DNA from 4 places in the Streptomyces sp. NPDC033229 genome. Region 4 is predicted to be linked to each of the others. Evidence: riboswitches for the same ligand, from Rfam matches in the RefSeq annotation. Region 4 holds a riboswitch; each other region holds the start of a gene.

Region 1 (7,172 bases), on a different contig from region 4:
AACGCCGTCCTGTCGGTCGTCGGCGACATCGACACCGAGCAGACGCTCGCCTGGATCGAGAAGTACTTCGGCTCCATCCCCGCCCACGACGGCAAGCAGCCGCCGCGCGACGGCAGCCTTCCCGACGTCATCGGCGAGCAGCTGCGCGAGGTCGTGCGCGAGGAGGTCCCCTCCCGCGCCCTGATGGCCGCCTACCGTCTGCCGCACGACGGCACCCGTGAGGCCGACGCCGCCGACCTCGCCCTCACCGTCCTCGGCGGCGGCGAGTCCTCCCGGCTCCACAACCGCCTGGTCCGCCACGACCGCACCGCCGTCGCCGCCGGCTTCGGCCTGCTGCGGCTCGCCGGCGCCCCCTCGCTCGGCTGGCTGGACGTCAAGACGTCCGGCGGCGTCGAGGTCCCCGACATCGAGTCCGCCGTCGACGAGGAGCTGGCCCGCTTCGCCGCCGAGGGGCCGACCCCGGAGGAGATGGAGCGCGCCCAGGCCCAGCTGGAGCGCGAGTGGCTGGACCGGCTCGCCACGGTCAGCGGCCGCGCGGACGAACTGTGCCGCTACGCGGTCCTGTTCGGTGACCCGCAGCTCGCCCTCAGCGCGGTCGACCGGGTCCTGGACATCACCGCCGAGGAGGTGCGGGAGGTCGCCGCGGCCCGGCTGCGCCCCGACAACCGCGCCGTGCTGGTGTACGAGCCGACCGCCCCCGAGGCCGACGAGAACGCAGGAAACGCAACGGAAAGCGAGACGGCCCAGTGAGCGACGCCGCACCCGCGAGCAGCACGCAGACCGCAGGCCCTTCGATGGAGTTCCACCCCCGGCCGCAGCCCGGCGAGGCCACCCCGTGGGCCTTCCCGGCCCCCGAGCGCGGTGAGCTGTCCAACGGCCTCACCGTGCTGCGCTGCCACCGCCCCGGCCAGCAGGTCGTCGCCGTCGAGATCAACCTCGCGGCCCCCCTGGACGCCGAGCCGCAGGGGCTCGACGGTGTCGCCACGATCATGGCGCGCGCCCTGACCGAGGGCACCGACAAGCACACCGCCGAGGAGTTCACGGCCGAGCTGGAGCGCTGCGGGGCCACCCTCGACGCGCACGCCGACCACCCCGGCGTCCGGGTCTCCCTGGAGGTCCCGGCCTCCCGGCTGCACAAGGCGCTCGGCCTGCTCGCCGACGCCCTGCGCGCCCCCGCGTTCCCCGACGGCGAGGTCGAGCGCCTCGTCCGCAACCGGCTGGACGAGATCCCGCACGAGCTGGCCAACCCGGCCCGCCGGGCCGCCGTGGCGCTCTCCAAGGAGCTCTTCCCCGTGGAGTCCCGGATGTCCCGCCCCCGCCAGGGCACCGAGGAGACCGTCGAGCGCATCGACGCCGCCGCCGTCCGCGCCTTCTACGAGGCGCACGTCCGCCCCGCCACGGCGACCGCCGTGGTCGTCGGCGACTTCACCGACGTCGACCTCGACAAGGCGCTGGCCGAGTCCCTCGGCGCGTGGACCGGCTCCGCCGCCGAACCTCGGCCCGTACCGCCGATCACCGCGGACGACTCCGGCCGCGTCGTGATCGTCGACCGCCCCGGCGCGGTGCAGACCCAGCTCCTCATCGGCCGGATCGGCGGCGACCGGCACGACCGCGTCTGGCCCGCCCAGGTGCTCGGCACGTACTGCCTCGGTGGCACCCTCACCTCCCGCCTGGACCGCGTCCTGCGCGAGGAGAAGGGCTACACCTACGGCGTGCGCTCCTTCGGCCAGGTGCTCCGCTCGGCGCCCGACGGCACCGGCGCCGCGATGCTCGCCATCAGCGGCTCCGTGGACACCGCGTCCACCGGCCCGGCGCTGGCCGACCTGTGGACCGTGCTGCGCACCCTGGCCGCCGAGGGGCTGACCGACGCCGAGCGCGACGTCGCCGTGCAGAACCTCGTGGGCGTCGCCCCGCTCAAGTACGAGACGGCCGCCGCCGTCGCGGGCACGCTCGCCGACCAGGTCGAGCAGTACCTCCCGGATGACTTCCAGGCGCGGCTGTACGAGCGCCTCGCGGAGACGGGGACCGTGGAGGCCACCGCGGCCGTCGTGAGCGCGTTCCCGGCCGACCGCCTCGTGACGGTCCTCGTCGGTGACGCCGCGGAGATCCTGGAGCCGGTCAAGGCGCTGGGCATCGGAGCGGTGACGGTCGTCCAGGGCTGACGGCACGTCGGAGCAGCGACCGGTCGCGGACAGTCGTGGCCGGTTCGTGGCCGGTTCGCGGTCGACGGCACCCGGCGGCGTCCGCGTGGTGCGGCCAACTGGTCCGTAGATAAGCGCATAAGGGAGGCACGCGAGGTCAACGGGACTCGCGTGCCTCCCTTATGTCCGTTTTGAAGGAGAGGTTGCATGTCTGGCGTGTGGTGTACGCCACAAAACCTCAGTTCTGTTTGTCGATCGAAACGCACCCCGATTAGCGTCAGTCCGGCTGACCGTCAGATGTGAGTCGCATCCGCGGCACCGGTCAGTCATCGCCGAGTCCCCAATGGCGCGAGCCAGGGGAGCCGGGGACCCACAGTCCCTGGGGTGAATCGGGTCCCTTTCCGGAGGGAACCGTAGGAGACCTTCCTGCTCCGAACCCGTCAGCTAACCCGGTAGGCGAGAAGGAAGGAAAGGAATGGCCACACACCCATGGCGTTCATAGGTGCCACCGGCAAGCATCGTCGTCCGAGCCGCGCCGTCCGCGTCAGCGCGAACGTGGCGGGCATCGCCACGCTCACCGCCACCGGTGTGGTCGCGGGCTTCGCCGCTCCCGCGCTCGCCGCCACCGACGACGCCCCGCGCGTCCAGGACACGGGCCTCACCCAGGCCGTCGTCATGGGTGACGAGACCGCCGACCGGATCGACGCCCAGGCCGACACCCAGCAGAGTGCCGCCTACGAGGCCGAGGCGCGGCTGAAGGCGGAGGCCGACGCGAAGCAGAAGGCCGCGGACGCCAAGCAGCGTGCGGACGAGGCCAAGCGCAAGGCCGAGGCCGAGCGTGCCGAGAAGGAGCGCGTCGCCCGCGACGAGGAGCGCAAGCGCCTCAACGCCTACGTCTCCCCGATCGACGGCAGTTACGTCTCCACCTCGTACAAGGCCTCCAGCGGCCTGTGGTCCTCCGGCAGCCACACCGGCGTCGACTTCCACGCCGCCGAGGGCACCACGGTGCAGTCCGTGGGCGCCGGCACCGTCGTCGAGGCCGGCTGGGGCGGCGCGTACGGCAACAACGTCGTCATCAAGCACAACGACGGCACCTACACGCAGTACGGCCACCTCTCCTCGATCAGCGTCAGCGCCGGTCAGACGGTCACCGCGGGGCAGCAGATCGGCATCTCCGGCTCCACGGGCAACGTCACCGGCCCGCACCTGCACTTCGAGGCCCGTACGGGTGCCGACTACGGCTCCGACATCGACCCCGTCGCCTACCTGCGCGCGCACGGCGTCAGCGTCTGATCGACGCGTCCGGGACGGAAGTCCCGCGCACATCGCTTGACGAAGGCCCCGGCTCCCGCCGGGGCCTTCGTGTTGGCCGGGCGCGTCGACCGGGAGTATCCACCGGCGCGTTGGCCAAAAAATAGCCATGGATTCCCGGCTCCCATCGGAAATCGCACGGCATTGCAATAGAGTCGCCGAACAGACGTCAATCAGCCGCGTTTCGCGGGGATTAAGGCGGAGGTTCACTGATGCGGGGCCCCACGTGACCGGCAATGGCGACGCAGTGCGAGAAGGCAGCCGCATTTCCGCGCACGCCGTCTGCGCGGCGATCCGCGACGACATCGTCTCCGGGGCCCACCCGCCCGGCAGTCGGCTCATCGAGGAGTTACTGGCCCGCCGTTACGGCGTCTCCCGGGTGCCGGTGCGCGAGGCCCTGCGCACCCTCGCCTCCGAGGGGTTCGTGACCACCCGTCGGCACGCCGGGGCCTGTGTCGCCGAACCCACCGAGCGGGAGGCCGCCGATCTGCTCGACGTCCGCGCCCTGCTGGAGCCGCTCGGCGCCGCACGTGCCGCGCAGCGCCGCACGGAGGCCCATCTGAAGGTGCTGCGCGGGCTGGTCAGGCTGGGGCGGGAGCGCGCCCGGGGCGGTCGTACGGCGGAACTGTGCCCCCTCGGCGACTGGTTCGACGAGACGCTCGCCCAGGCCTCCGGCAGCCCCAGCCTCGCCGCCCTGCTCACCCAGCTACGACTCAAGATCGCCTGGGTCTACGCACCGGAGACCCCGCTGCGGCCCGTCGAGATCTGGGACGCCCACGGGGCTCTCGTCGACGCCGTCGCCCGGGGCGACGCCGAGCGGGCCCGGGCGCTGGCCGAGGCGCGGGCCGGCCGGCCGCCGGGTGAATACCGGCTGCGGCGTGCGGTGCACGTGGGTCGGGCCGGGCGAATGCGAAATCCGAAACAATCCGTAAACACGGTGAGCGCTCGCTCTTAACAAGGATGCGCTATTTCAACGCGCCGTCGAGGGGTGAGGGGCCGGTATTCCCGGTGCGAATTCAGGCCTCATGTGCCCGCGCGAAACGGCCTCATGTGCCCGCGCAGAACAAACGGGGCCGCACAACAAAAGAGCGGGGCCGCGACGACCCCGATCGGCCGCCGCGGCCCCGCCGCGCGCGAAGCGCGGTGCATCAGACGGTCTCCGGAAGCTCCTCGAGCCCCTCGGCGACCAGCTTGGCCAGACGGTCGAGCGCGGCCTCGGCACCTTCCGCCTCGGTGGCGAGGACGATCTCCTCGCCGCCCTGGGCGCCCAGGCCCAGCACGGCCAGCATCGACGCGGCGTTGACGGGGCTGCCGTCGGCCTTGGCGATCGTCACGGGGACGCCGGCGGCCGTCGCCGCACGGACGAAGATCGACGCGGGGCGGGCGTGCAGGCCCTCGGCCCAGCCGACGTTGACGCGGCGCTCAACCATGGTGTTGCCCTTCAAGTCGCTATTGGTTGTCTAGACCAGTGTCTCACGGGGGCGGCGGTGCTCCGGTGTGGTGCTCCCCACGACACCTCGCACCGACACCTCGCACGACACCCCCGACATCGCCCGGACGCCTCCCGCACGACGCCCCGACGCCTCCCGGGCGACAACGGCCCCACCCTGCCCGCGCCACCGGGGGTGAGCCGGGACCGTTGTCGGTCCCCGGCCGTACGCTGGCCCCATGCAGACGCCGTCCGAGCACGCGTACCCGACCCACTGGGAAGCCGACGTCGTGCTGCGCGACGGCGGCACCGCCCAGGTCCGCCCCATCACCGCCGACGACGCGGGCCGCCTGGTCAGCTTCTACGAACAGGTCTCGGACGAGTCGAAGTACTACCGCTTCTTCGCCCCCTACCCCCGGCTCTCCGACCGGGACGTGCACCGATTCACCCACCACGACTACGTCGACCGGGTGGGCCTGGCCGCCACCGTCGGGGGCGAGTTCATCGCCACCGTCCGCTACGACCGCATCGACGCCCGGGGCATGCCCGCCACCGCTCCCGCCGACGAGGCCGAGGTCGCCTTCCTCGTCCAGGACGCCCACCAGGGCCGTGGTGTCGCCTCCGCGCTGCTCGAACACATCGCGGCCGTCGCCCGCGAGCGCGCCATCCGGCGCTTCGCCGCCGAGGTGCTGCCCGCCAACACCAAGATGATCAAGGTGTTCACGGACGCGGGCTACACCCAGAAGCGCAGCTTCGAGGACGGCGTCGTCCGCCTGGAGCTGGACCTCGAGCCCACCGACCGGTCGCTCGCCGTCCAGCGGGCCCGCGAGCAGCGCGCCGAGGCCCGCTCCGTCCAGCGCCTCCTCGCCCCCGGCTCCGTCGCCGTCATCGGCACGGGCCGCGAGGCGGGCGGCATGGGCCGCACCGTCCTGCGCAATGTCCTGGCGGGCGGCTTCACGGGACGCGCGCACGCGGTCAACCAGGCCTTTCCCGAGGGGCTTTCCGTCCTCGAACCCGAGGGCGTTCCCGCCCACCGCTCGGTCCTCGACATCACCGACCCCGTCGACCTCGCCGTCGTCGCCGTGCCCGCCGCCGCGGTGCCGTCCGTCGTCGCCGAGTGCGGCGAGCACGGCGTGCAGGGCCTTGTCGTCCTCTCCGCCGGATACGCCGAGAGCGGCCCCGACGGCCGCGCCCGCCAGCGCGAACTGGTCCGCCAGGCCCGCTCGTACGGCATGCGCATCGTCGGCCCCAACGCCTTCGGCCTCATCAACACCGCCGAGGGCGTCCGGCTCAACGCCTCCCTGTCGCCCGAGCTGCCCGCGGCCGGGCGGCTCGGGCTGTTCAGCCAGTCCGGCGCGATCGGCATCGCCCTGCTCTCCGGGCTGCACCGGCGCGCCGCCGGACTGGTCGGCGTCTCGACCTTCGTCTCCGCGGGAAACCGCGCCGACGTCTCCGGCAACGACTTCCTCCAGTACTGGCACGACGACCCGGACACCGACGTCGCCCTCATGTATCTGGAATCGATCGGCAATCCCCGGAAGTTCACCCGCCTCGCCAAGCGCACCGCGGCCCGTAAGCCGGTCGTCGTCGTGAAGGGCGCCCGCCACGGCGGCGCGGCCCCCACCGGGCACGCCGTCCCCACCACCCGCATCCCCGACGCCACCGTCTCCGACCTGCTGCGGCAGGCGGGCGTGATACGCGTCGACACGGTCACCGAGCTCGCCGACGCCGGATTGCTCCTCGCCTCCCAGCCGCTGCCCGCGGGTCCGCGCGTGGCCATCCTCGGCAATTCCGAGTCGCTCGCCCTCCTCACCTATGACGCCTGTCTCACGGAGGGCCTGCGCCCGCTGCCCCCGCGCGACCTCACCACGGCCGCGGGGCCCGCCGATTTCCGGGCGGCCCTCGCCGAGGCCCTGGCGGACGGCGGGAGCGACGCGGTGGTGGTCACCGCGATCCCCTGGGTGGGCGACGCCTCCGCCGCCGACCTCGCGACCGCCCTGCGCGAAGCGGTGGCCGACTGCCCGGCCGCCAAGCCCGTCACCGTCGTCCACCTGGAGATCGAGGGCCTCGCCGAGGCGCTGGCGGCCGAGCCGACGGTGCCCGCCGGCGACCCGCAGCGGTCGCCCGGCGCCGCCGGCAGCGCGCCCGCCGTGCGGATACCCGCCTACCCCGCGGCCGAGCGCGCCGTACGGGCGCTGGCCGAGGCCGCGCGTTACGCGCGCTGGCGGCGGCAGCTCGCGGAGCCCGGCCGGGTGCCCGAGTACGACGACATCGACGAGGCCGGGGCGGCC
Region 2 (7,172 bases), on a different contig from region 4:
GCTCGGCCCTCGCGACCTCCGGCTGGGTCGGCGTCCCGCTGTACATCGGCTTCGTGATGGCGGGCGGTCTGTGCATGCCCGGCCTCAAGGCCGCTCTCAACGAGCGGGTGCCCGCCCGGTCGCGCGCCACCATGCTGTCCGCGGGCGGGTTGTTCAACTCCCTCGCCACCGGCCTCGGCCTGTATGTGATGGGCGGGCTCGGCATCGGCCTCGCGGACGTCCCAGGGGTGTGGACCACCGCGGCCGCCGGTACGACACTGTTCGGCGCGTCGGCCGCCTGGTTCTGTGTCCGGTCCCTGCGTACGCCGCCCACGAGCGTGGCGGTCGATTCCCCCGTGGTGGGGGGAGCCTCCGAGGAGGCCGAGGAGGATGGTGCCCGTGTCCCCTGAGCCGGACCCCGAGCCACCCGCCGAGGAGTCCTTCGCGCCGGACCCCGGCGCGGTGCGGCGCGGCGAGCTGATACGGCCCACTCCCGTCGTCTTCCACGACGTCGACGGTGACGACGGCGGTGACGGTGGTACCGAGCTCGGCGCGGTCTTCCGCCCCTATCTGCGCGACTACATCGGCGACTCCATCGGGCGCGCGGGCCCTTCGAACGCCATCTGCCCGTTCGTCCGCGGCGCGTTGCGGGCCGGCGTCATGCACTACGCGGAGCTGCGGGTGGCCGGGCACACGGCACCGCGCGCGGTGGCCCGGGCGCTCGTCGGCTACCTGGCGTGGTTCGACCGGGCCTCCCAGCGGGAATCGACCGAACACCCGGGGCTGGTCGTGGCCTTCCCCGGGCCGCCCGCCCCGCTGCTGCCGGTGGTGGCCGCCGCGCACCGCGCGGTGCTGCCCGCGGTGTACGCGCGGGGGTGCACGGCGGCGCTCTTCCACGAGGACCCCGCCGAGCCCGACGATCCCCGGCACCCCGAGCCCCGCTACTTCACCGCGCCCGCCCCCTTCTACGTGCTGCGCAGGATCATCCCCGCCGACCTCCAACTGTCCCTGCGCGTACGGCAGATGTTCCCGGCGTACCACCGGCTGCACGCGGCGGAGGCGCGCCGCAGCAGACTGCGGACGAAGGAAGCCGCCGAGCGGTGGAACCAGGCGTGCCGCGAGCACGGGCTGACCCCCTGAGCCGGCCCGCGTGGCCCGGGGGTCCGTGTCTTTCCCACCGCTCCGCAAACCCCGCCCCACTGCACCGCGGGGGTTCCTCGCCCACCCCGCGCAGTGATCGTTCCCAGCCGCGACGCACCCCCCGGATCGGGTGAGTCACCACGCTTGTCCGTTCTGCACCAGCCTTTAGGCGCGGAAGGGGCCCGTCACCTCGTAGGTGATGCCGCCCGAGGAGCTTCCCGTGGTTCCGCGCTGGCTGGAGAAGTACAGCCGCCTGCCGTCCGGCGAGAAGGCCGGCCCGGTGATCTCGGAGCCGGGCTGGCCGTCGATCCGCAGGAAGGGGGTGACGACGTCGTCCGGGGTGATGAGGCAGATGTCCATGGTGCCGCCGTCCTCGGCGACGAAGAGGTCGCCGGAGGGCGTGCCGGTGACGTTGTCCACGCCGGTGAGCGGTGCGCTGCCGCTCACCAGCGAGTCGTCGTAGGCGAGTTCGATGGTTCCGGCCGCCGCGTTGTACTGCCAGACGCGGTTGTCGCCCTTGGTGGTGAACCAGCAGGTGTCGTCGGCGTAGTAGCAGCCTTCGCCGCCGTTGAAGCGCTTGGCCCCGGAGACCTGATCGCGGGTGGCCGTGCGGGCGCCCGACGGGTCGGGGACGGCCCCCCAGGTGACGGGTCCCGAGGTCCCCGAGCCCATTCTGAGCACCTCGAGCTTCCCGGCCGAGAGGTCTCCCCAGGTGGTGGGCGTGAAACGGTAGAAGCAACCGTCGGGGACGTCCTCGGTCAGGTAGACCGCCTTGCGGACGGGGTCGGCGGCGGCCGCTTCGTGCTTGAAGCGGCCCATCGCGTCCCGTCGCACCGCCGCCTTCTTGCCCCACGGGTCGGTCTCGTAGACGTAACCGCGGTCGACCTCCTCGCAGGACAGCCAGGTGTTCCACGGTATCCTGCCGCCCGCGCAGTTCTGGCGGGTGCCGGAGAGCACGCGGTACGCCGCGACGACGGTCCCGGCGGCATCGAAGCGCAGCGCGCTCGCTCCTCCGGAGGGGTTGATCTCCGAGTTGGAGACGTAGATCCAGCCGGCGCCGTCGGCGTAACAGGCGCCGCCGTCCGGGGCGTTGTGCCAGGTGTAGGAGGTGCCGGAGACCTGTCGTCCGGACCGGGCGACGACCCGGGCCGTGAAGCCCTTCGGCAGCCGGAGTCCGTTGCCGTCGGCGGCGCCGAGCGGTCCGTAGGGGCCGGCGCCCGGCTGGGCCGGGCTCGCGTAGGCGGCGCTCCACAGTGAGCCGCCGAGCGCGGCGGCCGAGGTGCCGACGACGGCCGCACGCAGGAAGGTGCGACGTTCCACGGTCACTCCAGGGGAGTTGGGGGGTGCCTCATCACCGACCGGCGGCGAGGCCTGGTCTCCCGGACCATAAAAGCGCAGAGTTGACAGTACATCAACAAGAGGTGAATCCGGGGTGATCCTCTTCCGGGCCCATTCCTCGCTGCGGACCCCGAGCCCCCGTGATAATCCGCCCGTTGGACAAGGTGATCAATTGCGTCGGCATACGAGAATCCCCCTGCTCCGGATCCCGCGTACCCGGAGCAGGGGGATGAACACCAAAGGCTCCTGGCCGTCAGTGCCCGTCGTGCACGCTGTTCCCGGAACCGTTGCCCGACAGGATCGGAATCTCGTCCAGGATGTGCGACAGCTGGTCGTCCCCGTCGCTGATCGTGGAGTTGTCGGTGCACTGCTGCTGCTGCTGCGACGTGAGGATCGGGATGTCCTGGACACCGATGTTGATCAGCGCGATGAGGGACTGGAGGCCGATCTTGCCGATGCCGAGGCACGGCTTGTTGAGCGTGCCCTGGATCAGGCTCATCTGCGGGCTTTGCTCGCCGCCGGTCTTGGTGTTGCCGTAACCGGTCTTCGCAGCGTTGCCATTGGCGACGTCGTTGTTGTCGTTGCCGATCGCCATCGCGGGAGCGGTGATGGCGCCGACCGCGGAAACCGTCATCGCGGTCGTGGCGAGTACCTTCTTGAGCACGTCCATGCCTTTCGATCGATTAGCGCCCCTCACAAGGAAGCGACCTGAGTAACTCCGGTCGATTTAAGAAGTTCCGGACATTCACTCATTTGAGCCAGCCGGATCATGGGCGGCGACATCGAAAGGCAACCGTCAAACGACCCCGGCCCACCGGGAGACAGGGCGGGCAATTACGCGCGCACGCGGGGCGCGCCTTCGGGAGCGGCCAATGGGGTGACGGGCGCCCGGGCGTTTCGGATTCGGGCTGGTAGCGTGCTGCGCGCAGCGGTGCCTCCGCGGCCGTCAGCCCGCCCGGACATGCCCCCACAAGAGCGTCCGGGCGGGCTTTTGCACAGCCTCAAGGGCTACTTGACGCGGCCGTACCAGACACTGTTCGTCCAGATCTTCTCCAGCCGCACGGACTTGCCCGGCTTCGGAGAGTGCCAGATCTGATTCTTCCCGGCGTAGATCCCCACGTGGTAGACGTTGCTGCCCGAGTGGAAGAACACCAGGTCGCCCGGCTGACGTGAGCCGGACGAAAGATGCCTGGTCTTGTTGTACTGCGAAGCCGCGGTGCGCGGCAGTGCCTTACCCGCCTTCTTGAAGGCGTACAGCGTCAGGCCCGAGCAGTCGAAACGGTTCGGACCGGTGGCGCCGTACTGATACGGCGACCCCTTCTTGGAGGCCGCGATCTGCAGCGCCTTCGTTCCCGGAGTCGCCGCCTGTGCGTCGGTTGCCAGTGACGGGATCAGCATCGACGCGGTGACGGTGGCTGCGGTCAGAACCGATGCGGTTCCGGCCCGGGAAAGGAGTGCGGGTATGCCAGGGAACGCAGACATGCCAAAGCCCTTCGTCATCCGCCTACGAAAGGTGACCTGTCGGGTTCGGGCTGACAAAGTTGCCCGGCCACATACGTGGCTTCACCCCAAGAACCACTGCCATCGTGGTTCGTCGTGCTTGGGTCTCCCGCTCCTGCCGATCCTTGATCTGAATCTGCACCCGGACGGCGGCAGGACTCGGCGTCCGCCCGGGTCGCCCGCCTCTGTGACGGGTTCTTGTGTTCGAGCAAAGATCCTGCATCATCAACCACTCAAAACCAGAGCCCAAACAGCCTTCTGTGAACTTGTTCACTTCGCGTCGACTCAAGGAACCGGAGGCCGATTTCACCCCGCCCGAACCCCTGTCAACAGCCCTCATGCAGCGGAAATCAGCGTCGGGCCGAGCGTGAAATCGACTGGATATCAAGGGAGTTACCGGCGGTCGCGGCCGACCCCCGCAGGGCGTCGACAGAGCGGCCCGGCGCGCGTCCGCCGGTTCCGTGGGCCATGCCGCCCGGTGACTGAATAACAGCCTCCGCATTGCGTGCGAACCCGTCGGATCGACGAGTGATGAGCGATCAGGGCCCCGCGCGTTCGCGCGCGATGACGACGACTCCTCCCCGCACCCCTCGAAGTGTGGACAACCCCCCATTTGATGCTAGGGTCGGCCCATCAAGTGGGGGGTAATCCCCATTTGAGCTCCGGTCATGCTCCCGGACGACGAAGGGAACGCTTGTGTCCACGCCAACTCTCGAGGACCTCACGCCCGTCGGCACGGACTTCGCCAAGGACCCGTATCCGCTCTACGCGAGCCTGCGGGAGCGGGGCCCCGTCCATCGGGTGCGCACCCCCGACGGGCGCGAGTCATGGCTGATCGTCGGCAACGACGAGGCCCGGGCCGCCCTGACGGACCCCCGGCTGCGCAACGACATCCGCTACTCGCCGGACTGGGAGGACGACGGCGGCTACGCGATCGGCCTGAACATGCTCCAGGTCGACCCGCCGCACCACACGCGCCTGCGCAAGTTCGTCGCCAAGGAGTTCACCCCGCGCCGCATCGAGGCGCTGCGCCCCCGCATCGCGCGGTGGACCGACGAGCTCCTGGACGCGATGCTGCCGCTCGGCCGCGCCGACCTCGTGGAATCCTTCGCGCTGCCGCTGCCCCTGACGGTCATCTGCGAACTGCTCGGCGTGCCCGTCGGTGACCGCCCCGCCTTCCGCGAGTGGTCCAACGAGGTCGTGCTGCCCAGCAGCCCGGAAGCCGCCGGCGCCGCCGCCCAGGCGATGACCGCCTACTTCGTCTCGCTCATCGAGGCCAAGCGGCATGCGCCCGGCGACGATCTCCTCAGCGCCCTGACCACCGCCACGGACGACGACGGCGACCGGCTCTCACCCGACGAACTGCTGGGCATGGCCTTCGTCCTGCTCGTCGCCGGCCACGAGACCACCGTCAACCTCATCTCCAGCGGCGTCCACGAGCTGCTGCGCCACCCCGACCAGCTGGCGGCGCTGCGCGCCGACTGGTCCCTGCTCGACGGCGCGATCGAGGAGATGCTCCGCTACGACTGCCCGGTGGAGCGGTGCGCCTTCCGCTACACCGCCGAGCCGGTGGAGATCGGCGGCACCACCATCCCCGCCAGGGAACCGGTGATCGTCGTGCTCGCCGCGGCGGCCCGTGACCCCCGGCACTTCCCCGAGCCCGACCGCTTCGACATCCGCCGCGAGGCCCGCGGGCACCTCGCCTTCGGCCACGGCGTCCACCACTGCATCGGCGCCCCGCTCGCCCGGATGGAGGCGGCCATCGCCCTCAAGGCGCTGCTGGAGCGCTGCCCGGACCTCGCCTTCGACATCGACCCCGCCCACCTCGCCTGGCGGCCCAGCATGGCGCTGCGCGGACTGATCGGCCTGCCCGTGAGGTTCACGCCGCAGCGGTAGCGCGGCTTCCCGGGGCGTACGTACGGCAGTGGCCCGAGCCCGTCGGTCTCCGAAGGGTTCGGGCCACTGCCGTGGCGGGCCGGCCTCAGCCGCCCGAGCCGGCGGGCGGGCGGTTGTCGGGCACCTCACGGCCCGGCCACATGTCGCCCCGCTCGTCCGGCCGCACGCCGCCCCGCTCGCGCAGCGGCGGGAGCACCGCGTCCAGTTCCTGGTCGTTCGCCAGGTGGGCGGCCTCGGCGGCGCCGCGCAGGACGTCGCGGCTCACAGCGTCGCGGGCCGCGCTGAGCCGGACCACGTAACCGTCCTTGGCCAGGGCGTACTCATGGGATCCCGCCGTGGAGCGGTGCCACGTGCCGCCCTCCCGCCGTCGTCACCGATGACGCCGACGGACTGGGCGGCCACCTCGAAGCCGGGCACGCTCGTGACGTGGATCAGCTCGATCACGCTCCCTCATGCCGCTTTCACGGGCTCCGAGGAGAGCGGAGTCGTCTTGAAATCACGCATCGTGCGCAGCGGTGAGCACAGCAGCACCAGCGGGGCGAGCACCAGTCCGGCCGCGAAGATCCACAGCGTCTCCCGGACGCCGATGAGTTCGCCGAGGGCGCCGGCCAGCAGGCCGCTCAGCGGGAGGACGCCCCAGACCAGGAAGCGCATCGTGGCCGTCATCCGGCCGAGCAGGTGCGGCGGGCACTCCGTCTGGCGGTACGTCACCTGGCAGATGTTGTAGAGGGTGATGCCCGCCGACTGGATGACCGCGCCGAGGACGAACAGGCCGATCCGCCAGTCCTTCTCCGCGAGCGGCAGCAGCAGTCCGAACGGCGCGGTGACCAGCAGGGACAGCCAGGTGAGCCGGGCCGCGCCGATGGCCTTGGAGAGCCGGCCGACGACGAGCGCGCCGAGCATCGCACCGATCGTGGATACGGCAAGCACCCAGCCGACCGCCGCCGCCGGCAGCCCGACCGTCCGGCTGAGGAAGAGGACCTCAAGGGTGATGGTCGCGCTGAGGAAGAGGTTGGTCGCCGCGGTGTTGAGGGCGATGAGCCGCAGGATGCGGTGGCCCAGGACGTAGGACAGGCCCTCGCGGATGTCCGTGAGCAACCCGCCCTCGCGGTCCGCGGCGGGCGGCTCCTCGCGGGCGTCGATGCGCCCGAGGAGAATCACGGAGGCCAGCGAGGTGACGGCCTGGCCGGCTATCGTCCCGGCCGCGCCGAAGGCCTGGACCAGGAATCCGGCGATGCCGGGGCCGCCGAGCTCGGCGGCGGAACGGACCGTCTCCAGCTTGGAGTTCCCCTCGATCAGCTCGGAGTCCCCGACCAGCG
Region 3 (7,172 bases), on a different contig from region 4:
GCACTTCCGACGCCCTGCACGTGAACGTGAACCCCCGCTACGGAACCTGGGACCCCAAGCGCGGTACCGCCCAGCCCGCGCGGGAGCCGTGGCTGCGGGTCACCGCCCCCGCCCCGGGCGAGCCGCTGCGCCCGGCGTGAGCCGCCACCGGGCGCGTCACCTACGCTCGGCGGTGTGAACGACTCCGTACCCGGCCGCATCGTCCTGCTCACCACCAGCCATCGGGTCGCCCCCGGCCTGCTGTCCTGGCCCGCCTGGCAGGTGCTGCGCACCGCCGACCGGGTGCTCTGCGCCGACCCCGGCCACCCGCAGCTGCCGTATCTGCGGGAGGCGGGCGTCGAGGTCGAGGAGGGCGTAGCCACCGCCCGTGAGCTGGTCGACTACTGCGTGACCGGCGGCCGCACGGCCGTGGTGCTCACCTCGGCCGTCGGCGAGTCCGCCCTCACCGACGGGCTGGCCCGGCTCGCGGGCTCCGGCCGCGAGACGATGCCCGCCCTGGAACTGTTCCCCGGCTCCTACGACCTGCCGGGCGCCCGTCTGATCGACCTCGTCCAGGTCATGGACCGGATCCGGCGGGCCTGCCCCTGGAGCAGCATCCGCACCCACGAGGACCTGGCGAAGTACGGCCTGGAGGAGATGTACGAGCTCCTGGAGGCCATCGAGACCGGGGACCGGGAGTCGCTGCGCGAGGAACTGGGCGACGTGCTGCTCCAGGTCGTCTTCCATGCCCGGATCGCCGAGGACGACGCGGACGAGCCGTTCTCCGTCGACGACGTGGCGGGGGTGATCGTCGACAAGCTCATCCACCGCCACCCGCACGTCTTCGGCGAGGAGTCCGCCGAGACGCCCGAGGACGTCAAGGCGCACTGGCTGCGGACGAAGGCGGTCGAGAAGGACCGCGAGTCGGTCACCGAGGGGGTTCCGCTCGGTCAGCCGGCCCTCGCCCTGGCCGCGAAGCTGGCCTCCCGGGCCCGGTCCGAGGGTCTGGACGTGACCCCGCCCGCCGGGGACGGCGTCGGTTACGAGCTGCTCGCCCTGGCCGTACGGGCCGAGGCGGACGGCGTCGAGCCGGAGACCGCCCTGCGGGCCGCGGCCCGCGCCTACCGCGACGCGATCCGCGCGGCCGAGAGCACGCCCACCGCGGACTGACCCCGCCGGTCGTCCGGGTGGCGGGCCGCGAATCCGGTCACATCGGGACCGGCCGGATCCGGGACACCACCCGGGACGGGGCACGGCACCCGTTCGGCCCAGATTCGGGGCTGTCCGCGCGCAGGCGGGGTAACCGGACCGCATGCTGGAGAACATGGACCTCGCCAACCGCGACCACCTCGTCGGTATCGCGCCCGCGGTCGTCGGCGTGATCGTCACCATCCTCCTGATCGTCGCCGTCTTCTGGGGACGCCGGAAACGTGACGAGGAACCGCCGCCCCCGGCCGCGCCCCAGCGGCGCATGGGCGCGTGGAGCACGCCGGACGAGCAGCGGGAAGGCCCGAAGACGCCGGACCACGGCCCGGGCCACGACGACGACGAGGGCACGGTCGGCTATGTCACCGAGCACCACGAATCGAACGAAGTGCCCCCGCAGGACCAGGAACACCGGATGCTGCCGCACGAGCTGAACCCCGCCAGCCACGAGGAAGAGCTGTCGGAGGAGCGCAAGAAGTGGCACGAGGGCGGCAGCGGTGGCTTTGGCAGCGGCGGCGGCGGTCACACGTAGGCCGTCTGTGCCGCCTGCGGCGGCGGACGCCCTGCGGGCGGGTCCTCATCGCCGGACGGGCTGCTTTTGCAGCCCGTCCGGCGATTGAGGACACCGCCGCGCAGCGGAGGTGCACAGGTCAAGACCCGCAGGGCACCGGGTAGCGTCGGGGGGTGCACGACGACAAGGACACACCCCCCGCGCCGCCCCTTTTCACCTGGGAATTCGCCGCCGATCCGTACCCCGCGTACGCCTGGCTGCGCGAACACGCGCCCGTGCACCGCACCGCCCTGCCCAGCGGCGTCGAAGCGTGGCTCGTCACCCGTTACGCCGACGCCCGCCAGGCCCTCGCCGACCAGCGGCTGTCGAAGAACCCGGCGCACCACTCGGAGTCCGCGCACGGCAAGGGCAAGGTCGGCATTCCCGGCGAGCGCAGCGCGAACCTGATGACGCATCTGCTCAACATCGACCCGCCGGACCACACCCGGCTGCGCCGGCTGGTGTCGAAGGCCTTCACCCCGCGCCGCGTCGCCGAGTTCGCCCCGCGCGTGCAGGAGCTCACCGACCAGCTCATCGACGCCTTCATCGACAAGGGCGAGGCGGACCTGATCCACGAGTTCGCCTTCCCGCTGCCCATCTACGCGATCTGCGATCTGCTCGGCGTGCCCCGCGAGGACCAGGACGACTTCCGCGACTGGGCGGGCATGATGATCCGCCACGGCGGCGGGCCGCGCGGCGGGGTGGCCCGGTCGGTGAAGAAGATGCGCGGCTATCTCGCCGAGCTGATCCACCGCAAGCGGGAGGAACTGGGAGAAGGCGGGGACGACGACCTCATCTCCGGCCTCATCCGCGCCAGCGACCACGGCGAGCACCTCACGGAGAACGAGGCCGCCGCGATGGCCTTCATCCTGCTGTTCGCCGGCTTCGAGACCACCGTGAACCTCATCGGCAACGGCGTCTACGCCCTGCTGCGCAACCCCGGCGAGCGCGAGCGCCTGCAACGCGCCCTGGACGGGGGCGACGAGAGCCTGCTCGCCACCGGCGTGGAGGAACTGCTGCGCTACGACGGGCCGGTGGAGCTCGCGACCTGGCGGTTCGCGACCGAGCCGATCACCCTGGGCGGACAGCGCATCGCCGCCGGTGACCCCGTGCTCGTCGTGCTCGCGGCGGCCGACCGCGACCCCGAGCGGTTCGCCGAGCCGGACACCCTCGACCTGTCCCGGCGTGACAATCAGCACCTCGGGTACGGGCACGGCATCCACTACTGCCTGGGCGCGCCGCTCGCCCGGCTGGAGGGGCAGGCAGCGCTCGCGACGCTGCTGCGCCGCCTGCCGGATCTGCGACTCGCCGCCGATCCGGAGGAGTTGAGGTGGCGCGGCGGGCTGATTATGCGTGGTCTACGCACGCTTCCGGTGGAATTCACTCCGCGTATCAGATGACCATACGTCAACTCACGTGACCTTCGCGTGACCTCCGCTACACCGGCTTGTGACTCCTGTGGTCCGTCGCTATGTTCGACCACCATCAACTGAGCCGCCAACGAGAGGCCAACGCATGCGCTCCGGCAACGGTAGACACCGCAGACCCCGTCAGGTACCGGCAATCGTGGTCGCGGCGGGGGTGACGGGCGCGTCCCTCGCCATGCCGCTGCTCGCCGCCACCGGCGCGAACGCCGCCGAGGCCGAGACGTGGGACAAGGTCGCCCGATGTGAGAGCGGAGGCGTCTGGAGCTCCAACGCAGGCAACGGCTTCTTCGGCGGTCTGCAGATGACGCAGGAGATGTGGCAGCAGAACGGCGGCACGGACTACGCGCCGCGCCCCGACCTCGCCAGCCGCTCGCAGCAGATCGCCGTCGCGGAGCAGATCCTCGCGAGCCGCGGCCCGGACGCCTGGCCGAGCTGCGCGGTGTCCTCGGGGCTCGCGAAGGGCGGCAAGGCGCCGGAGGTCAACCCCGGCAGTACGCACACCCCCGAGCCGGAGGCGCCCGCCAAGCCCGCGCCGACGCGCAACACCCCTTCGACGCCGTCGACCCCCTCTCCCGACTCCTCAAAGAAGCCCGACTCCTCGACGAAGCCCTCTCCCTCCGAGAAGCCGTCCTCGCCCTCCTCTTCGCCGTCCCCCTCGTCTCCCGACTCCTCTTCCTCGCCGTCCGCGCCCACGGGGACCGGCAAGCCCACCGAGCCGGTGCCCGGCGATTCCACGCAGCCCACGGACGGTTCCTCAGAGGGCGGCAAGCACCGCAAGCCCTCCACGGACGACCCCACCGAGATCCCCTCGACCACGCCCGGCACCCCCTCGGGCTCCTCCGGCACGCCGACGCCCGACGGCACGGATGGCCCGAACGGCACGGACGGCACGGGCGCGGGCAAGGACCACGCCGGGACGCCGCGTTCGGACGACGGCCGCGCCTCGCGGGACGGCGGCGCGCGTACGGAGCAGCCGGGTACCGACGATTACACGGTGCGCCCCGGTGACAACCTGTCAGTCATCGCGGAGGAGCACTCCGTCGAGGGCGGCTGGTCCTCCCTCTATCAGGACAACAAGAAGGTGGTAGGGGCCGATCCGGACCTGATCCAGCCTGGTCAGAAGCTCGAGGTCAAGAAGAAAGCCGGGAAATAGAGCAGACTTCGGGGGGAATGTCCGTTCCAGTCGAAAGTGAGACATGGGTCTCGTTGACTTTTGGTCGGAAGGCGGTCGTCCGGAGTTTGTTCACGGTCTCTCACCTGCGGAAACGAGGTGTTCCCGTGGGTAACAAGAGGCAACTGTGGCTGGAATCAGGGGTTTGAACCCGTACGCCAGCTGTGTCTAACGTCGTCACCGCTCGCCACCGCGAGCACCACGGCCGCCACGCCGAATCCTGCCGGCGGCCGGAGGGGTCGTCGCGAAAGCGCCGTAGGCAGGAGCGGGGGAACCAAGGTAGGCGCCGGAACGGTCCAGCCGATCACATGATCGACAGGGGCGGGACGGCTTGGGGTGAAGCCGAGTGTGCACCGCACACCAGGCCGGGCAACTCACAGCCCGAACCCGACAGCTCACCTCGTAGGCGTCGGTGAGGAAACCGACTTATGTCCAAGGGCAAGCACCGCCGTCCGTCCAAGGCCGTTCGTATCGTCACGCTCGCCGGCGTCGCCGGTGTCGCCGTGGCCGCGCCCCTGATGGCCGCGACCTCCGCCAGCGCCGCCTCCGTCGACACCTGGGACGCCGTCGCGCAGTGCGAGTCCGGTGGCAACTGGTCCATCAACACCGGCAACGGCTACTACGGCGGCCTGCAGTTCTCGCAGTCCTCCTGGAACGCCGCCGGCGGCCAGGCCTACGCCGACCGCGCCGACCACGCCACCAAGAGCCAGCAGATCGCCGTCGCCGAGAAGCTGCTCGCCATGCAGGGCCCGGGTGCCTGGGGCTGCGCCGGCGCGGGCGGTCTGACCGCCGGTGGCCCGAAGGCCGACGTCGACACCTCCGGCTCCTCCTCCTCGCGCGGCACCTCCACCAAGTCGCACGCGGACCGCAGCGAGCGCCAGGCCCCGCAGCAGACCGCCCCGAAGGCCGCCCCGCAGCTCCAGTCCGACGACGAGGACGACGCTCCGGCCCCGGCCCCGAAGCAGACCGCGCCCAAGGCCACCCCGAAGTCCTTCAAGAAGGGCGACGGCGAGTACGAGGTCAAGGCCGGCGACACCCTTGCCAAGATCGCCGAGGCCAAGAAGGTCAAGGGCGGCTGGCAGAAGCTGCACGAGCTCAACAAGGACATCGTCGAGAACGCCGACCTGATCTTCGTGGGCCAGCAGCTGCACCTCAGCTGATCCGGCGGGCCGGCCACCGCGCCGCGCCACCGGTGTTCACAGCGGACCGCCCCGCTCCGACGCGCCTTCCCCCCGGGGCGCGCCGGGGCGGGGCTCCGCCGTTTCCGGCGACGCGGCCCTGACGGCTCCCGTGTCCGCGTTCTCCGCTCGGCGAACACATCGGCTATTCGTCCGATGATCTCGGCATTTGTGCGGTTTTTCGGCTCGCCAGGTGGTCCACCGGCGGGGGGAACCCCCGGAGCCCGTTAGGCTCGGGGGCAGAACTCCAGACACACACGAAGGAGACGCACGTGCCGTCTATCGACGTCGTCGTAGCTCGCGAGATCCTCGACTCGCGAGGCAACCCCACGGTCGAGGTCGAGGTCGGCCTCGACGACGGCTCCACGGGCCGTGCGGCCGTGCCGTCCGGCGCCTCCACCGGCGCCTTCGAGGCCATCGAGCTCCGCGACGGTGACAAGAACCGCTACATGGGCAAGGGCGTCGAGAAGGCCGTCCTCGCCGTCATCGAGCAGATCGGCCCGGAGCTCGTCGGCTACGACGCCACCGAGCAGCGCCTGATCGACCAGGCCATGTTCGACCTGGACGCCACCGACAACAAGGGCTCGCTCGGCGCCAACGCCATCCTCGGCGTCTCCCTCGCCGTCGCGCACGCCGCCTCCGAGGCGTCCGACCTGCCGCTCTTCCGCTACCTCGGCGGCCCGAACGCGCACCTGCTGCCCGTTCCGATGATGAACATCCTCAACGGTGGGTCGCACGCCGACTCCAACGTGGACATCCAGGAGTTCATGATCGCGCCGATCGGCGCGGAGTCCTTCTCCGAGGCGCTGCGCTGGGGCACCGAGGTCTACCACACCCTCAAGGCCGTCCTGAAGCGCAAGGGCCTGTCCACCGGCCTCGGCGACGAGGGCGGCTTCGCCCCGAACCTCGGCTCCAACCGCGAGGCCCTCGACCTCATCCTCGAGGCCATCAAGGAGGCCGGTTACACCCCCGGCCAGGACGTCGCGCTCGCGCTCGACGTCGCCGCGTCCGAGTTCTTCAAGGACGGCTCGTACGAGTTCGAGGGCAAGTCCCGCTCGGCCGCCGAGATGACGGACTACTACGCGGAGCTCGTCGCCGCGTACCCGCTGGTCTCCATCGAGGACCCGCTGTTCGAGGACGACTGGGACGGCTGGAAGACCCTCACCGAGCGTCTCGGCGACAAGGTGCAGATCGTCGGTGACGACCTGTTCGTCACCAACCCCGAGCGCCTCGGCCGCGGCATCGAGGAGGGCGCCGCCAACGCCCTGCTGGTCAAGGTCAACCAGATCGGTTCGCTGACCGAGACCCTCGACGCCGTCGAGCTGGCCCAGCGCAACGGCTTCAAGTGCATGATGTCCCACCGCTCCGGCGAGACCGAGGACGTCACCATCGCCGACCTGGCCGTCGCCACCAACTGCGGCCAGATCAAGACCGGCGCCCCGGCCCGCTCCGAGCGCGTCGCCAAGTACAACCAGCTGCTGCGCATCGAGGAGATCCTCGACGACGCCGCGGTCTACGCCGGCCGCAGCGCCTTCCCGCGCTTCAAGGGCTGACATACCCGCTGTGAACGGGCGCTGAACGGCCCCGGCCGAAAACCCTCCCGGGACAGACGGCAGCCTCACTACGTCCTCGGCCACGGTCCCGTACCGTGGCCGAGGACG
Region 4 (7,172 bases):
TGCACGGTGGCAAGAGCCAGCCGCAGCGCAACCGCACGCTGGACCAGTTCCGCACCGACCAGGTCACCGCCCTCGTCGCGACGAACGTCGCCGCGCGCGGCATCCACATCGACGGTCTCGACCTCGTCGTGAACATCGACCCGCCGACCGACCACAAGGACTACCTGCACCGCGGCGGCCGTACCGCGCGCGCCGGCGAGTCCGGCACGGTCGTCACGTTCGTGCTGCCCGAGCAGCGCCGTGAGATGTCCCGGATGATGACCACGGCCCAGATCACGCCGAACGTCATCAAGACGTACCCGACCGACCCGGAGCTCGCCCGCATCACCGGCGCCCGCGAGCCCAGCGGCGTCCCGGTCGTCATCACGCCCCCGGCCCCGGCCCAGCCGCAGGGCACCGGCAAGTCGTCCAGCTCGCGCGGCAGCCGCGGTGGCCGCGGCCGTACCCGCACGGACGCCTCCGGCTCCGCCACGGGCGGCTCGGGCAACAGCGGCAGCCGTCCGTTCCGTGGCTTCGGCAACGGCACGGAGGGCTCCCGCCGCTCCGGCACCCGCCCGGGCAACGCGGTCGGCCGCGGCCGTCGCAGCGGTGGCGGCGGCACGGGCGGCGGTGGCCGTCGCCCGTCCGCGGCGTGACGCGTACGGAGTGACCTGACGGTCGTCAACACGGTCTTCAACGCCGGACGGGCTGGTTTTGGCTGAGCTCAGCCAAAACCAGCCCGTCCGGCCGTTTGAGGACGCGCCCGCAGGGTGCTCGCCGCCGCAGGCGGCCAGGACGGCCCGCGGCCGAAGATCCGCCGGACAGGCGAGCGGCGCTCGCCGCCGCAGGCGGGGGCCCGCAGCCCCCAGGCGTATCCGGGCCCCGCCCCGCCCACCAACGGCGCAGCCCCACTCGCCCGCGCGAGCGTCGCACGCGAGGCTGAGGGGATACGCGCGGGACGGCCGGTCAGGAGAGCACGGTGGGGAAGCGAGGCGAGCCCGGGTCGGCTTCGACACGCGACCCGGCACGTGAACCGGCCTGCGGCCCGGCCCGAGGCCCGGCTTCGAACCCCCCGTGGAACCCGCCGCCGCGGAACAGCGGGGAGTCCCACTGGACCACGGCCCGCCGCGCAGCGAGATGGTTCCCGGCCCTCCTGATCGTCGGCGGCGCCGCCTTCGACTACTTCACCCCGCCCCGCTTCACCTACGCCCCCTTCTTCTGCTCCGCCCCCCTCATCGCGGCGGCCCTGCTGTCCCTGCGCGCCACCGCGGCGACCGCCCTGGCGGCCGTGGGAGCGGCCATCACCCTCGCGGTCTACCACCGGGTACACGACACGGCCGAGTCCGCGACCGAGGTCACCACGGTCATGGCCGTCTCGCTCCTCGCCCTCGGCCTCAACCGCATCGTGCGCCACGGTGACCAGCAGCTTGCCTCCGTGCGCGGCATCGCCGAGGCCGCCCAGCGCGCGGTCCTGCCGACGCCGCCGGCCCGCATCGCCGGGCTGCGTGTCGCCGCGCGCTACGTGGCGGCCCAGGCCGACGCCCGGATCGGCGGCGACCTCTACGCCGTCCAGGACACCCCGCACGGCGTGCGCGTCATCGTCGGCGACGTACGCGGCAAGGGCCTGGGCGCGGTGGAGGCCGTCGCGGTGGTGATCGGCGCCTTCCGGGAGGCCGCCGAGCAGGAGCGCACGCTGGAGGCGCTCGCCGCACGGCTGGAGCACGCGTTGCGGCGGGAGGGCAGACGGCGCGCCAACCTGGATCAGGCCGAGGGCTTCACCACCGCCGTGCTGGCGGAAGTGCCGCCCGGGGCGAACACGCTGCGCCTGGTGAACCGCGGCCACCCGCCCCCGCTGCTGCTGCACGCCGACGGGCGGGTGGCCGAGATGTATCCGGAGGTGCCCGCGCTGCCGCTCGGCATGGGGGACCTGGGCGGGTGGCCGGACCGGGCGGAGGAGCGGGAGTTCCCGGCGGGTTCGACGTTGCTGCTGTTCACCGACGGGGTGACGGAGGCCCGGGACGCGGACGGCGTCTTCTACGTCCCGCAGGAGCGGCTGCGCGGCAGGCAGTTCCGGAGCCCGGACGCGCTTGTTGACCTACTCGCCGCGGACGTGGCGCAGCACTCGGGCGGGCACACGGCCGATGACATGGCCCTGCTGGCGATCCGGCGCGGTGACGGCCTCCACCACCCCGTGGCCGCCGCGCGGGGCACCCTCACCGCGACCGTGACGTCCACGCGGACACACGTTTCCTCGCACGCGTCTCCTGCCGTTCCTCCCACCACTTCTCCCGTCGCTTCTCCTGGCGACCGTAATCGATCTTGAATCGGTGCGCGCCGCGGATATCGACTGACGGTCGATCAACTCCGTGGTGTTCCGGTAGCGCGCAGTAACTCGCCTCCTGTGAAGCCCGCGTGTCCTGTGAAGTAGGCCCCGAAAGCCGGTGGGTTCGGGCGTTCAGCTTGGAATCCGCCAGCCATGTCTATTAACGTTCGATAACGCAGCGCGGTCGTCACAGCCGCCGCAAGAGGCGGCACCGTGCGCCTTCGCCGAATCCCGCGGGCACAGCACCACCTGCACCACCAGCGACAACCGGGAACCGGGGAACCACCAAACTTGGGGTGAATCGGGCCGTACTCCGGCCCGTAGGAGACCTTCCTGTTCCGAACCCGTCAGCTAACCCGGTAGGCGAGAAGGAAGGAAAGGAGTCGCCCTCGTGGCGTCCAACAAGCCTGCCCTCGGCGATGGTCCGTACGAGTCGTACGGCCCGTACGGGTCCTACGAGCAGCCGGAGCCGTCCGAGCTGTACGGGACCTACGCGCCGGAGCCTTCGATCGTGCCCGCGTACATGACTCCCCTGACACCCGCGGCCGAGCCCGCCGTTGCCGTGGAACCCACCGTGACCCCCATGGCCGCCGCCGAGCCGGCCGGGGAGCCCGGGGACGTGTGGAACCCCACCGCGGAGTCCGTCGCCCCCATCCGTGGCAGACACCGCGTCGTCAAGCAGCGCGGCGGCACGATGGCCCGCAGCGGTGCGGTCCTCGGCGTCGGCGTGATCGCGGCGGTCGGCGCGGGCGGCATGGCGACCGCCCAGGACCGCCCGGCGGCGCCGATATCCGTGCCCGACGTGGCCCAGAACATCCCCGGCTTCGGTGCGCTGCTGGCGGATGACGACCACAAGAAGACGGACTCCGCTTCCGGCTCCGCCGCGGCGCAGGCACCCGGCGCCGATCAGCCGCTGACCCAGGCGGGACTGTCCGCCGAGGAGGCGGCCCGGGGCACGTCCGACGCCGGCGAGGCGCTGCGCGCCCGCATCCTCCAGCAGGCCGAGCACCAGCAGAACCTCGGTGACGAGGAAGCCCGCGAGGCCGAGGCGAAGAAGGCCGCCGAGGCCCACCGGAAGGCGGCGGCCGAGAAGGCGGAGCAGGCCGCGGCCGAGAAGGAGAAGGCGGAAGCCGAGGCGGCGGCCGAGGCGAAGAAGGCGGAAGCGGAAAAGGCGGCCGAGAAGGCCGCCGAGAAGTCTTCGAACGAATCTTCTGACGAATCTTCGAGCGAATCCGGCAGTGACGGCGGGTCGGAGTCCTCGGACGGTGGCAGCGGCCACAGCTCGGGCTCGTACTCCCTCCCCGTCGGCTCGTACACGCTGACCGCGGGCTTCGGCCAGGCCGGCGACATGTGGTCCGCGAACCACACCGGCGCGGACTTCGCCGCCCCGACCGGTACCCCGGTCAAGGCGGTCGGCGGCGGAACGATCACCAGTGCGGGATGGGCGGGCGCGTACGGCTACCGCGTCGTGCTGACGCTGAACGACGGCACCCAGATCTGGTACTGCCACCTGTCCTCGATGGTGGTCACCTCGGGCCAGGTCTCGGCGGGCGACGTGATCGGCCGCGTCGGCGCGACCGGCAACGTCACGGGCCCCCACCTGCACCTGGAGACCCGGCCCGGCGGCGGTTCGCCGGTCGACCCGCTGTCGTGGCTGCGCGGCCGAGGCCTGCAGCCTTAAGGGGCCGAGGCCCGCATCCGTAAGGGCTGGATGCGGTTCGTAAGGGGCGAAGGCGGGAAAGAGCTCGTACGAACGTAGAAGCCCTACGCCTGCTGCCCAGTCCCGTACGACGTCGATAATCGGTCCCGATAACCACACCTTTGCCGCGAATGCTTCAGGTTCGAGTGGGAACTCGGGGTGTGTGACGAATGCGACGATCACCACCTCCGTGCCTGCCCGCCTCGACCGGCTGCCCTGGTCCCGGTGGCACTGGACGGTGGTGATCGGCCTCGGCACCGTCTGGATCCTGGACGGTCTGGAGGTGACGGTCGTCGGCAATATCGCCGGCCGTCTCTCCGAGAAGGGCAGCGGCCTGTCCATCACCTCCGGGCAGGTCACGGGCCTGGCGGCGGCGCTGTACGTCGCGGGTGCCTGCGTCGGTGCGCTCTTCTTCGGCCGGCTCACCGACCTCTTCGGCCGCAAGAAGCTCTTCATGATCACGCTCGCCGTCTATCTGGCGGCGACCGCGATGACCGCGTTCTCCTTCTCCACGTGGTGGTTCTTCCTCTTCCGCTTCCTGACGGGCTTCGGCATCGGCGGCGAGTACGCGGCCATCAACTCCGCCATCGACGAGCTGATCCCCGCCACCTACCGGGGCCGCGTCGATCTGATCATCAACGGCAGCTTCTGGCTCGGCGCGATCGGCGGCTCGCTGCTGTCCATCCTGATGCTGGACACCAACATCTTCCCGGCCGACCTCGGCTGGCGGATCACCTTCGGCTTCGGCGTCGTCCTGGGGCTGGCCATCCTGCTCGTACGGCGCCATGTGCCCGAGAGCCCACGGTGGCTCTTCATCCATGGACGCGGTGAAGAGGCAGAAGTGCTGGTGGCCTCCATCGAGCAACGCATCGAGATGGAGAAGGGCGAGGTGCTGCCGCCACCCACGCGGCAGATCACGATCCACCAGCGCGAGAGCATCGGCTTCGGCACGATCGCCCGCACGGTCTTCTCCCAGTACCGGCGACGGGCGGTTCTCGGCCTCGCGCTCTTCATCGGCCAGGCGTTTCTCTACAACGCGATCACCTTCGGCTTCGGGGCCATTCTCACCACCTTCTATGACGTGTCCACGTCCCGCACCGGCTACTTCTTCGCGGTGATAGCGGTCGGTAACTTCCTCGGTCCGCTGTTCCTCGGCAGGCTTTTCGACACCGTCGGCCGCCGCATCATGATCTCGTCGACCTATTTGCTGTCCGGTGTGCTCCTCTTCGGCACGGCCGCGCTCTTCGACGGCGGCCATCTGAGCGCGAATACCCTCACCGCCTGCTGGGCCGTCGTCCTCTTCTTCGCCTCGGCGGGCGCGAGCAGCGCCTATCTCACAGTGTCGGAGGTCTTCCCGATGGAGACCCGGGCCATGGCGATCGCCTTCTTCTACGCCCTGGGCACGGCGGCGGGCGGCATCAGCGGCCCGCTGTTGTTCTCCTCGCTGACCGCGAGCGGCGTCGTCGGCGACACGGTCCTGGCCTTCCAGATCGGTGCGGCGCTGATGTGCCTGGCCGGGCTGGTGGCGGCGTTCCTGGCCGTACCGGCGGAGGGCCGCTCGCTGGAGGACATCGCGGCGCCGTTGTCGACGGCGACGAAGTCGTCGCCTCCGGGGCCGCCGGATCCGCCGACGCCGGAGGCGGGGGCGGTGACGGCGGAGGCTTGAAAGGGCCCGCGCGAGGGCGTACCGGAACCGGAACCGGACGGAATACGAACTTCTGCCCGGGCGTTGTGTGTCCCCATGGCTGACATTCACAAGAAGATCGGCAACCTTTCCGTCCACCCGCTCGCCCTCGGTGGCAATGTCTTCGGGTGGACGGCCGACGAGGCGGAGTCCTTCGCCGTCCTCGACGCCTACGTGGCGGCGGGCGGCAATTTCATCGACACCGCGGACATCTACTCCGTGTGGGCACCGGGCAACGAGGGCGGCGAATCCGAGACCGTCATCGGCAATTGGTTCGCCTCCCGCGGCAACCGCGCCGACATCGTCCTCGCCACCAAGGTCGGCGGCGGCCAACCCGAGAAGCGCGGGCTGTCCGCGAACGCCATCAAGTCGGGCGTCGAGGATTCGCTGCGGCGGCTGCGCACCGACTACATCGACCTCTACTACACGCACTTCGACGACCCGTCGGTGCCGGTGGAGGAGTTCATCACGGCCCTCGACGCCCTGGTGAAGGAGGGCAAGGTCCGCGAGATCGCCGCCTCCAACATCACCGCGGACCGGCTGGCCGAGGCCCTCGCCTTCTCCGACGAATCCGGGCTCGCGAAGTACGCCGCGATCCAGCCCCACTACAACCTGGTCTCGCGCGACACGTACGAGGGCGACCTGGCCGACGTCGCCGCCCGCCACGGCCTGGCGGCCGTCCCGTACTTCGCTTTGGCCTCGGGCTTCCTCACCGGCAAGTACCGTCCGGGCAGGACCGTGGACAGCGCACGGGCGGAGGGCGCCGGCAAGCACCTGGAGTCCGAGCGCGGCCGCCGCGTCCTCGCGGCCCTGGACGAGGTGGCAGCGGCCCACGAGGCCGAGGTCGCCACGGTGGCCCTGGCCTGGCTGAACGCCCAGCCGACGGTCGCGTCCCCGCTGGCGAGCGCGCGCACGGTGGAGCAGCTGCCGGCGCTGCTGGCGGTGGCGGACGTGACGCTGACGGAGACGGAGCTGAAGCGTCTGACGGAGGCGTCGGCGTAAGGGGAACGGTTACGGGCCGGGGCGGAAGGCCCCGGCCCGCGCCCTATTGATCAACCCTTGCGCTCGACGGCCCAGGAGGCGATGGCGACCCCACCGGCGACGGCGAAGACGGACGGCCAGGCGCCGACCTTCTTGGCGAGCGGATGGGACCCGGCGAACGCGGCGACGTACAGCCCGCTCAGCGCGGCGGCCTTCCCGGCCCCGGCCGACCGCGCCCACTGCCGCGCGGCCACGGCCCCGGCGGCGGCCAGCGCCACCCCGCCGAGCGGCCGCTGCTTGGTCCAGCGGGCAACGCCGTAACCACCCACAAGCCCGCTCGCGGCTACAACAGACGTCGGAATCCGACCCATAAGGCACCTCCAGGCTAAGGAAAAGCTCGGTCCCAAGAGGCTAACGCCGCGTAGATTCAGTACTTGAGGGAGGCTTCGACCCGAGGAGCGCACAGGTGATCTGGTACGGGCCTAATGTCCTGAGATTGGCTGATG

Evidence for each region. Region 4 has a riboswitch for cyclic di-AMP ahead of ACZ53N_RS30475 (M23 family metallopeptidase). Riboswitches for the same ligand answer to the same signal wherever they lie in the genome.
Region 1: it holds a riboswitch for cyclic di-AMP, as region 4 does, so the genes downstream of both, ACZ53N_RS00420 (M23 family metallopeptidase) here and ACZ53N_RS30475 (M23 family metallopeptidase) in region 4, are expected to answer to the same signal.
Region 2: it holds a riboswitch for cyclic di-AMP, as region 4 does, so the genes downstream of both, ACZ53N_RS07815 (C40 family peptidase) here and ACZ53N_RS30475 (M23 family metallopeptidase) in region 4, are expected to answer to the same signal.
Region 3: it holds a riboswitch for cyclic di-AMP, as region 4 does, so the genes downstream of both, ACZ53N_RS06310 (transglycosylase family protein) here and ACZ53N_RS30475 (M23 family metallopeptidase) in region 4, are expected to answer to the same signal.

What each region holds. Positions count from the first base shown of each region.
Region 1 covers NZ_JBVIQR010000001.1:103,274-110,445, forward strand. Annotated here, with positions in the region: gene ACZ53N_RS00410 (M16 family metallopeptidase) at 1-750, shown strand, start outside; gene ACZ53N_RS00415 (M16 family metallopeptidase) at 795-2,162, shown strand; cyclic di-AMP (ydaO/yuaA leader) riboswitch at 2,462-2,615, shown strand; gene ACZ53N_RS00420 (M23 family metallopeptidase) at 2,631-3,434, shown strand; gene ACZ53N_RS00425 (GntR family transcriptional regulator) at 3,700-4,407, shown strand; gene ACZ53N_RS00430 (HPr family phosphocarrier protein) at 4,601-4,882, opposite strand; gene ACZ53N_RS00435 (bifunctional acetate--CoA ligase family protein/GNAT family N-acetyltransferase) at 5,121-7,172, shown strand, end outside.
Region 2 covers NZ_JBVIQR010000006.1:81,665-88,836, reverse strand. Annotated here, with positions in the region: gene ACZ53N_RS07835 (MFS transporter) at 1-389, shown strand, start outside; gene ACZ53N_RS07830 (DUF6875 domain-containing protein) at 379-1,119, shown strand; gene ACZ53N_RS07825 (alkaline phosphatase PhoX) at 1,285-2,439, opposite strand; gene ACZ53N_RS07820 (rodlin) at 2,711-3,121, opposite strand; gene ACZ53N_RS07815 (C40 family peptidase) at 3,466-3,939, opposite strand; cyclic di-AMP (ydaO/yuaA leader) riboswitch at 3,944-4,108, opposite strand; gene ACZ53N_RS07810 (cytochrome P450 family protein) at 4,654-5,853, shown strand; gene ACZ53N_RS07805 (hypothetical protein) at 5,939-6,148, opposite strand; gene ACZ53N_RS07800 (MFS transporter) at 6,304-7,172, opposite strand, start outside.
Region 3 covers NZ_JBVIQR010000004.1:301,053-308,224, reverse strand. Annotated here, with positions in the region: gene ACZ53N_RS06335 (SurA N-terminal domain-containing protein) at 1-140, shown strand, start outside; gene ACZ53N_RS06330 (nucleoside triphosphate pyrophosphohydrolase) at 175-1,149, shown strand; gene ACZ53N_RS06325 (DUF6479 family protein) at 1,292-1,717, shown strand; gene ACZ53N_RS06320 (cytochrome P450 family protein) at 1,870-3,135, shown strand; gene ACZ53N_RS06315 (transglycosylase family protein) at 3,302-4,315, shown strand; cyclic di-AMP (ydaO/yuaA leader) riboswitch at 4,575-4,757, shown strand; gene ACZ53N_RS06310 (transglycosylase family protein) at 4,762-5,493, shown strand; gene eno (phosphopyruvate hydratase) at 5,784-7,064, shown strand.
Region 4 covers NZ_JBVIQR010000047.1:28,334-35,505, reverse strand. Annotated here, with positions in the region: gene ACZ53N_RS30485 (DEAD/DEAH box helicase) at 1-635, shown strand, start outside; gene ACZ53N_RS30480 (PP2C family protein-serine/threonine phosphatase) at 959-2,302, shown strand; cyclic di-AMP (ydaO/yuaA leader) riboswitch at 2,515-2,683, shown strand; gene ACZ53N_RS30475 (M23 family metallopeptidase) at 2,694-3,983, shown strand; gene ACZ53N_RS30470 (MFS transporter) at 4,165-5,667, shown strand; gene ACZ53N_RS30465 (aldo/keto reductase) at 5,743-6,687, shown strand; gene ACZ53N_RS30460 (hypothetical protein) at 6,738-7,037, opposite strand; gene ACZ53N_RS30455 (N-acetyltransferase) at 7,163-7,172, shown strand, end outside.